One region of the Micromonospora hortensis genome, then DNA from elsewhere that is predicted to be linked to it. Evidence: riboswitches for the same ligand, from Rfam matches in the RefSeq annotation. Region 1 holds a riboswitch; the other holds the start of a gene.
What was found. A riboswitch is a leader RNA that binds a small molecule or an ion and turns the genes downstream of it on or off. The one in region 1 is predicted to bind ZMP and ZTP.
Positions count from the first base shown of each region.

Region 2: it holds a riboswitch for ZMP and ZTP, as region 1 does, so the genes downstream of both, NIE111_RS19545 (glycine hydroxymethyltransferase) here and NIE111_RS05820 (bifunctional 5,10-methylenetetrahydrofolate dehydrogenase/5,10-methenyltetrahydrofolate cyclohydrolase) in region 1, are expected to answer to the same signal.

Region 1 covers NZ_JAKKFE010000009.1:177,939-181,942, forward strand. The annotation lists gene NIE111_RS05805 (CU044_5270 family protein) at 1-916, opposite strand, end outside; gene NIE111_RS05810 (RNA polymerase sigma factor) at 927-1,496, opposite strand; gene NIE111_RS05815 (NIPSNAP family protein) at 1,585-1,896, shown strand; ZMP/ZTP riboswitch at 2,071-2,152, shown strand; gene NIE111_RS05820 (bifunctional 5,10-methylenetetrahydrofolate dehydrogenase/5,10-methenyltetrahydrofolate cyclohydrolase) at 2,166-3,062, shown strand; gene NIE111_RS05825 (vitamin B12-dependent ribonucleotide reductase) at 3,278-4,004, opposite strand, start outside.
Region 2 covers NZ_JAKKFE010000026.1:241,678-245,681, forward strand. The annotation lists gene NIE111_RS19530 (NAD(P)H-hydrate dehydratase) at 1-177, shown strand, start outside; gene NIE111_RS19535 (hemerythrin domain-containing protein) at 257-757, shown strand; gene NIE111_RS19540 (SDR family NAD(P)-dependent oxidoreductase) at 818-1,624, opposite strand; ZMP/ZTP riboswitch at 1,774-1,863, shown strand; gene NIE111_RS19545 (glycine hydroxymethyltransferase) at 1,883-3,319, shown strand; gene NIE111_RS19550 (hypothetical protein) at 3,426-3,686, opposite strand; gene NIE111_RS19555 (aminotransferase-like domain-containing protein) at 3,754-4,004, opposite strand, start outside.

The sequences.
Region 1 (4,004 bases):
TGTGCAGGGACTCCTTGCCGTTGCGCACCACCGACCCACGGCGGCCCAGGAAGACGTGGGTGTCGCGGTCGAAGAGGAAGTCCTCGTTGCCACCGATCACGCCGGGCATCCGGATCGCCACCCCGTGTCGACCTGCGGCGTCCACCACGTCGCCCGATATGACGACCGCTCCGGGCTCCCGCGCCAGCAGTTCGAACAGCGCCGCCAGCGCTCGGGGCGGCACGTAGCCGTCGAGCATCGACCGCGCGGTGGTGTACACCATGCTCTCGTCCCCGTACACGGCCTCCTCATCGGCGCCTTCGGGGAGATGCAGGTCGACCGGGTTTTCCCCAAGGTATCGAAGCAGCTCATCCGGATCGGTGGGCAGGTTGCCGTGGTACGCGGGCGGCTGGAACGCGTCGAGATCCTTCGTGGGATCGGCGGCATCGCTCATCCGGAGCACCGTCAGCTCGCCCCACCCGTTCGGATCGGTCTCCGGTCGGTAACGTCCCTGCGTGTACGCGACCCCGCCGGCCGACTCCCACAGTTGGTTCCGAATGGTCTGGTAAGGGCCGCTGTCCGGCAGGTCCCGGATTGTCGCCAGGGATTCCGTGAAGACGTACTGATCGGGTCGGGCGGTGAGTTCCGGCTGCTGCCGGGCCGCGTCGGCGGCCAGATGGAAGATCTCCGACGCGCTGGCCGTCGGCGGCGGCTGGTCGCCCACCCTGACCGTCTGCACCACCAGCGCACCGGCGGTCAGCGCGACCGCCAGCCCGAACGCTCCGGCAAGGCGCCAACCGCGCAGAAACCGGGTACGCCGTCCGGCGAGACGGGCCGCCGACGCCATCTCGGCCCGCTGGGCGACGTGTGCGGTCAGATCCCTGAGGAGCTGCTCCTCGAAACCCTGCGGCGACCGTTCGGTCTCGTTCATCGTCATCTCCGTCTCATCAGGCGAGGGTGGTGACCGGGCGGGCGAGCACGGCGCGGACGACGCGGCGGGCACGATGCAGGCGGACCCGAGCGGCGACCGGTGACATCCCGAGCACCGTCGCCGCCTCCGCGACGGTGAGGCCGTCCACGGCGACGAGTTCGACGAGCGTCCGGGTGCCCTCGGGCAGCTCGCTCAGTGCCCGATGGGTGCGGCGGGCCGCCGACTCGGCGTCGATCCGCTCCTCGATCCGGGCGATGTCGTCGGGGCCCAGGTCCCGTCGTCCGGCCAGCCGTCCGGTCACCCGCAGCCGTTGGGCCGCCCGACGCCGCTCGTCGCCGATGACGTTGCGGGCCACCCCGTACAGCCAGCCGATCTGGCTACCCCGGTCCGGTCGGTACCCGGCCGCCGACTCGATCACCGCCAGGAACACGTCGGCGGTGAGGTCGGCGGCGAGGTGTGGGTCGTCGACCCGCCGCGCCACGAACCGGCCCACGGCCTCCAGGTGCCGCCGGTAGAAGACCTCGAAGGCCACCGGATCGGTTCCGATGCCGGAAATGTCGTCGTCGGCTCGGCTCGGCTCACTCACAGGCCGTCCTCCCTCGTAGCCTTCACACCCCTTCTTCGTAAGCCGGAGCGCGGGTGTTACCGAACAATCCGGTCCGTAGGGTGACGCCATGATCACCTGTGTCCTCCACTACACCATCGACCCCGCGCAGATCGACGCGTTCGAAGACTTCGCCCGAGCATGGATGCGGCTGGTGACCAAGCACGGTGGTGTGCACCACGGCTACTTCCTGCCCGCCGAGGGCGCCAGCGACAAGGCCGAGGCGCTGTTCAGCTTCGAGAGCCTGGCAGCGTACGAGCGTTACCGCGCACGGTTCGGCAATGACCCGGAGTTCGTCGCGGCTGACAGCATCCGCGAAAGCTCGGGTTGTGTCGTGCGGTACGAGCGAACGTTCATGCGCCCGCTCCTGCCAACTGATTGAGCCCACCCGGCCCTGTCGACGGCACCAACCCCGAAGAGCGGTATACCTCAGAGGCATATTTATGCCTCTGAGGTATACCGCCGACCGGCACCATGCCCCCGGCGTGAGCCTGCCCGGCGCTGACGGCGGCACTGCTGGTCCAATTGGGCAACCGCCCTGGTGATGCGGCATCATCGAACCACCGGCGACTGGCGGCACGGGGATGGTGGAACCATCGGGGAGCCTCTCGCGGGCGTCGACCGCCTGGGCGCCTGCGTCGAGGAACCATCATGACCACGACCAGCGAATCCACAGAACAGCACACCCCGTCGGGCACGGCCCGCCTGCTGCCGGGTGCACCCGTCGCCGAAGCCGTCCTGGCCGAGACCGCCGACGCAGCCGCCCGCCTGCGCAACCGCGGGATCACACCGAGCCTCGCCACCATCCTCGTCGGTGACGACGACGCCAGCGCCGGCTACATCGCCATCAAGCAACGTCAGGCTGCCGCGCTCGGGTTCGCGTCCCCGCACGTGCATCTGCCGGCCACCGCCACCCAGGCCGAGCTACACCAGACCATTGCCCGATTCAACAACGATCCGGCCGTACACGGGCTGCTCGTGCAGTACCCCGTTCCGGGGCACCTGGACTACGACGCGGCGTTGCTGACCATCGATCCGGACAAGGACGTCGACGGCATGCATCCGCTGAACATGGGGCGTCTCGCCGTCGGCCTGCCCGGCCCGCTGCCGTGCACTCCCGCCGGCATCGAAGCCCTGCTGGCCTACTACGAGATCCCCGTCGCCGGTCGTGAGGTCGTCATCCTCGGCCGCGGCGCCACCCTGGGCCGCCCCCTGGCCATGCTGCTCGCTCAGAAGCGCCCGACCGCCAACGCCGCCGTCACCGTCGTCCACACAGGTGTGCCCGACTGGGCCCGCTACACCCGCCGCGCCGACATCCTCGTGGCCGCCGCCGGCGTACCCGGGATCGTGGGGCCTGAGCACGTCAAGCCCGGCGCCGTCGTCATCGGCGCCGGCGTCCGCTACGAAGGCCGGCGCCTCCTACCGGACGTGGACGAAGCGTGCGCCGAGGTCGCCGGCGCCATCACGCCCCGGGTCGGCGGGGTCGGTCCGACCACCGTCGCGATGCTGTTCCGCAATGCGGTGCGCGCCGCCGAGCGAGCAAGCTAGATCACCCGCCGTCCCGGCTTCCCTGAGCCGATGGCCCGCCTGGCAGCCCACCGCGCAACACCCTGACGAGCGTGATGCCTGTGAGTCATCAAGATGACTCACAGGCATCACGGCCAACGACAACATGCCCTCCCGCGCGAACCTCCAGAGGACCCGGAAACGGCGCTGCCCCGACTCCCACGAGGGAGCCGGGGCAGCGCCGCGTTTCGCGTACGTCAGCTGCAGCCGCTGGTGGAGCCGCAGCCCTCGCAGACGTAGCAGCTACCGGCGGGGCGCATCTTCGTACCGCAGGTGAAGCAGAGCGGCGCGTCGGCGGCCTTGCCGATCACGGCCTCCAGCAGTTCGGTGCTGGAGCCCACGCTCGGAGCCGGCTTGGCGGCGGCCACGTCGGCCATCTCCTGGGCCGGCTGGGCGACAGCCTCCGGCTTGGCCGGGGTCGCCACCGGCGCGGACGACGCCATCGCGGTGAGCTCGGCGCCGGTGACGCCGGCAGCCTCCGCGTCGGCCTCGGCCCGCAGCTGCGCGGCCCGCTCCGTGGCGGTGAAGATGCCCAGCTCGGCGCGACGCTCGTAGGGCAGGAAGTCCAGCGCCAGGCGACGGAAGATGTAGTCCATCACCGAGGCCGCCATCCGCACGTCCGGGTCGTCGGTCATACCGGCCGGCTCGAAGCGCATGTTGGTGAACTTGCTGACGAACGTCTCCAGCGGCACGCCGTACTGGAGGCCGATGCTGATGGCCACCGAGAAGGCGTCCATCACGCCGGCCAGGGTCGAGCCCTGCTTGGACATCTTCAGGAAGACCTCACCGAGGCCGTCGTCCGGGTAGGACGACGCGGTCAGGTAGCCCTCGGCGCCACCAACGGAGAAGCTGACCGTCTCGGACGGGCGCTTCTTCGGCAGGCGCTTACGCACCGGCCGGTACTCGATGACCTTCTCGACAGCG
Region 2 (4,004 bases), on a different contig from region 1:
CTCGCCGGGTTGCTGGCGGGGCTGCTGTCCCGGGGCGCCGACCCGGCGCAGGCGGCCTGCTGGGGCTCGTTCGCGCACTCGGTGAGCGGCCAGCGGCTGATTCCGCGCTACGGCCGGATCGGTTTTCTGGCTCGGGAGTTGCTCGACGAGATCCCCCGCACCCTGGCGATGGTCTGAGGCGGTTTCACCTGTTTCCGCAATCGGCGCCGGGGTACCGGAACTCCACCAGCCGAGACTCTTCAGGGAGGTCATACCGGTGTCGACCGATGCCATCGTCCTGCTCAAAGAGGACCACAAGGAAATGCGCCGCCTGTTCAAGGCCTTCCAGGACGCCGAGGAGGGGCCGGCGAGCCAGCGGCAGAAGCTGGTGGACCAGATCCTGGAGGCACTGACCGTGCACACCTACCTGGAGAACGAGGTGATGTATCCGGAGGTTCGCCGGTTGCTGCCCGACCTCGAGGACGACATCCTCGAGTCGTACGAGGAACACCACGTCGCCGATGTGCTCTGCGCCGAGCTGGCCAGCATGGACGCCGACGACGAGCGGTTCAACGCCAAGACGACGGTGCTGATCGAGAACGTCACCCACCACGTCGAGGAGGAAGAACAGGAGTGGTTCCCCAAGGTCCGCGACGCGCTGGGCCGCAAGCAGCTCCAGGAGATCGGCGAGAAGATGATCGCCTTGCGCGCGGACGCGCCGCGGACCCCCACCGCGCCGAAGGCGATCAAGAAGGCGCTCGATGCGGTGACGGCCTGAGGCACCCGCTCACACCGAAGGGCCCGGCACCGTGCCGGGCCCTTCGTCGTGCGTCACGGGTCAGGTGCCCGATCCCGGCTCGGCCATCCTGCGGTGCTGCTCGGACTTGAGCTTGTCCGGAATGATCTTGCCGGCGGCCGTCTGCACCTTGTTCATCAGCGAGCCGGCGGTGATCGTCTGATCACCCCTCATCATCGCCTCGAAGCCCTGCTCGGCGACCTTCGCCGGGTCGTCCTTCTTGCCCGAGCCCACCCGGGTGTCCTCCATGTCGGCCCGGTCGAAGAACTCCGTGTCGGTCGGCCCGGGCATCAGCGAGGTCACCGTGACGCCGGTGTCCTTCAGCTCGTTGCGCAGCGCCTCGGCGAAGGACTGCACGAACGACTTCGACGCGTTGTAGACCGCCTGGAACGGCCCCGGCATGGTGGAGGCGATCGACGAGGTGAAGAGGACCCGGCCCGTGCCCCGCTCGACCATCCCGGGCAACAGCCGCTTCGCCAGGTGCACCGTCGACCGCACGTTGAGGTCGACGATCTCCAGCTCGTCGGCGAGGTCCGTGCCGCCGACGAAGGCGCCACCGGCGCCCCGACCGGCGTTGAGCGCCAGCGCGTCCAGCGGCCGTCCGGTCGCGGTGACGGCGGCCACGAGTTCCGTCACGCCCTGCTCGCGGGCCAGGTCGACGCGGACCGACCAGATCTGCGGGCCCCCGTCGCGGCGCAGCTTCTGCGCGGCCGCCTCGATGCCGTCGTCCTCGGCGGCGATCACCAGGTCGAAGCCGTGCTCGACGAACTGCGCCGCGAGCTCGTACCCGATTCCGCTGGAGGCCCCGGTCACCAGGGCGAGCGGCCGGTCGGAGGTGGGTGTGGTCATGTTCTCGACTCCTTCTGTACGAACCCTGACCGCACCCGTGACGGTGCGGTGGTCTCCTACCGTGTGCCCCGCGACGCACCGCCCAATCACGTTGGCGGGGTCGCCTCCCGGAGGGCGGCCCGAACGGCCGGTTCCGGCCCGGTAGGATCCTTCCGGGCCGTTACTGGCGCGTGGGGATGGAGAACCATCGGGGAGCGGCCTCGTCACGTGGACGTTTGCCGAGCGCCTGGGCCTTCCCGCACGTCTGTTGGAGGTCGCATGTCCCGCAACGCCGAATCCACCGCATTCCGGAGTGCCCTTGAGGTGATCCGGGCTGTAGAGCCGCGGGTCGCCGACGCCATCGGCGCCGAGCTGACCGACCAGCGGGAGTCGCTCAAGCTGATCGCCAGCGAAAATTACGCCTCCCCGGCGACCCTGCTGGCCATGGGCAACTGGTTCAGCGACAAGTACGCCGAGGGCACCGTCGGCCGCCGCTTCTACGCCGGCTGCCAGAACGTCGACACCGTCGAGGCGCTCGCCGCCGAGCACGCCCGGGAGCTGTTCGGCGCCGCGCACGCGTACGTGCAGCCGCACTCGGGCATCGACGCCAACCTGGTCGCCTTCTGGGCGGTGCTGGCCGACCGGGTGGAATCTCCCGCGCTGAAGAAGGCCCAGGTCCGCCAGGTCAACGACCTCACCGAGGCCGACTGGTTCGCGCTGCGCCGCGAACTGGGCAACCAGCGGATGCTCGGCATGTCGCTGGACGCCGGCGGCCACCTCACCCACGGCTTCCGGCCGAACATCTCCGGCAAGATGTTCGACCAGCGCAGCTACGGCACCGACCCGGCGACCGGCCTGATCGACTACGACCGGCTGGCCGAGGCCGCCCGCGAGTTCAAGCCGCTGATCCTGGTGGGCGGCTACTCGGCGTACCCCCGGAAGGTGAACTTCCGGATCCTGCGCGAGATCGCCGACTCGGTCGGCGCCACCTTCATGGTCGACATGGCGCACTTCGCGGGCCTGGTGGCCGGCAAGGTGTTCACCGGCGACTTCGACCCGGTGCCGCACGCGCACATCGTCACGACCACCACGCACAAGTCGTTGCGCGGCCCGCGCGGCGGCATGGTGCTCTGCCAGCCGGAGTTGGCCGACCAGGTGGACCGGGGCTGCCCGATGGTGCTCGGCGGCCCGCTGCCGCACGTGATGGCGGCCAAGGCGGTCGCGCTCGCCGAGGCCCGCCGGCCCGACTTCGCCGACTACGCCCAGCGGATCGTCGACAACGCGCAGGCGCTCGCCGAGGGGCTGCTGAGCCGGGGCGCCACGCTGGTCACCGGCGGCACCGACAACCACCTGGTGCTGATCGACGTGTCCGGCTACGGGCTCACCGGCCGGCAGGCCGAGCAGGCCCTGCTCGACTCGGGCATCGTCACCAACCGCAACTCGGTCCCGCAGGACCCGAACGGCGCCTGGTACACGTCGGGCATCCGGATCGGCACCCCGGCGCTGACCACTCGGGGCCTGGGCACCGCCGAGATGGACCAGACCGCCGAGCTGATCCACACCGTGCTGACCCAGACCACCGCCGGCGCCAACGCCGACGGCACCCCGTCGAAGGCGAAGTACAACCTGGACGCCGGCCTGGCCGACAAGGTGGCCCGGCAGGCCACCGATCTGCTGGCCACGTACCCCCTCTACCCCGGTATCGACCTGAGCTAGCCCCTCGACCGCGTCGATCATGGAGTTGTGGTGCCCGATCCGGGCTGGTGCACGACTGTCGTCCACCACCACGATCCCATGATCGACGCGGGGGGCGGGGGGGTCCTCAGTCCATCGGGCGCTTCAGGTGGTAGCGGTGGACCTCGGTGCTGCCCTGGACGTTGTTGACGTCCTCGGCGGCGGACACCAGCTCCCACCCCTCCCGGCCGGCGCGGTTGAGGTGCGCGATGGCGGTGTCGCCGTAGGCGGTGATGTCCTTGCGTGACCCGTCCGGGGCGTACCAGACGAACGAGACGTGAAAATTGCGGCCCTGTCCCTGATAGCGACGGACGAGCAGGGCGTACTCCCAGGCAACCATGCGGTTTATTATGACCGTCCAACCAGGACGGCGGCACGCGGGTCGTCGCGCATTGCCATCCGATGAACGCGGTGTGTCAACCCGCCCGGCGCGCCACCTCGTCGGTGATCAGCGCCGCGAGCCGATCCAGCCCGAGGTCGATCTGTTCCGGTGTGACAGCGCTGACCGACAACCGCAACGCGTGGACCGGCGCGGTGTCGTCGTAGAAGTGCGCCATCGGCGTCCACAGCACCCCGTAGTCGCGCCCCGAGCGGTCCAGCAGCGCGTCGTCGACCGGGAACGGCACTGTCACCACCACGAAGAACCCGCCGGCCGGCACCGTCCACC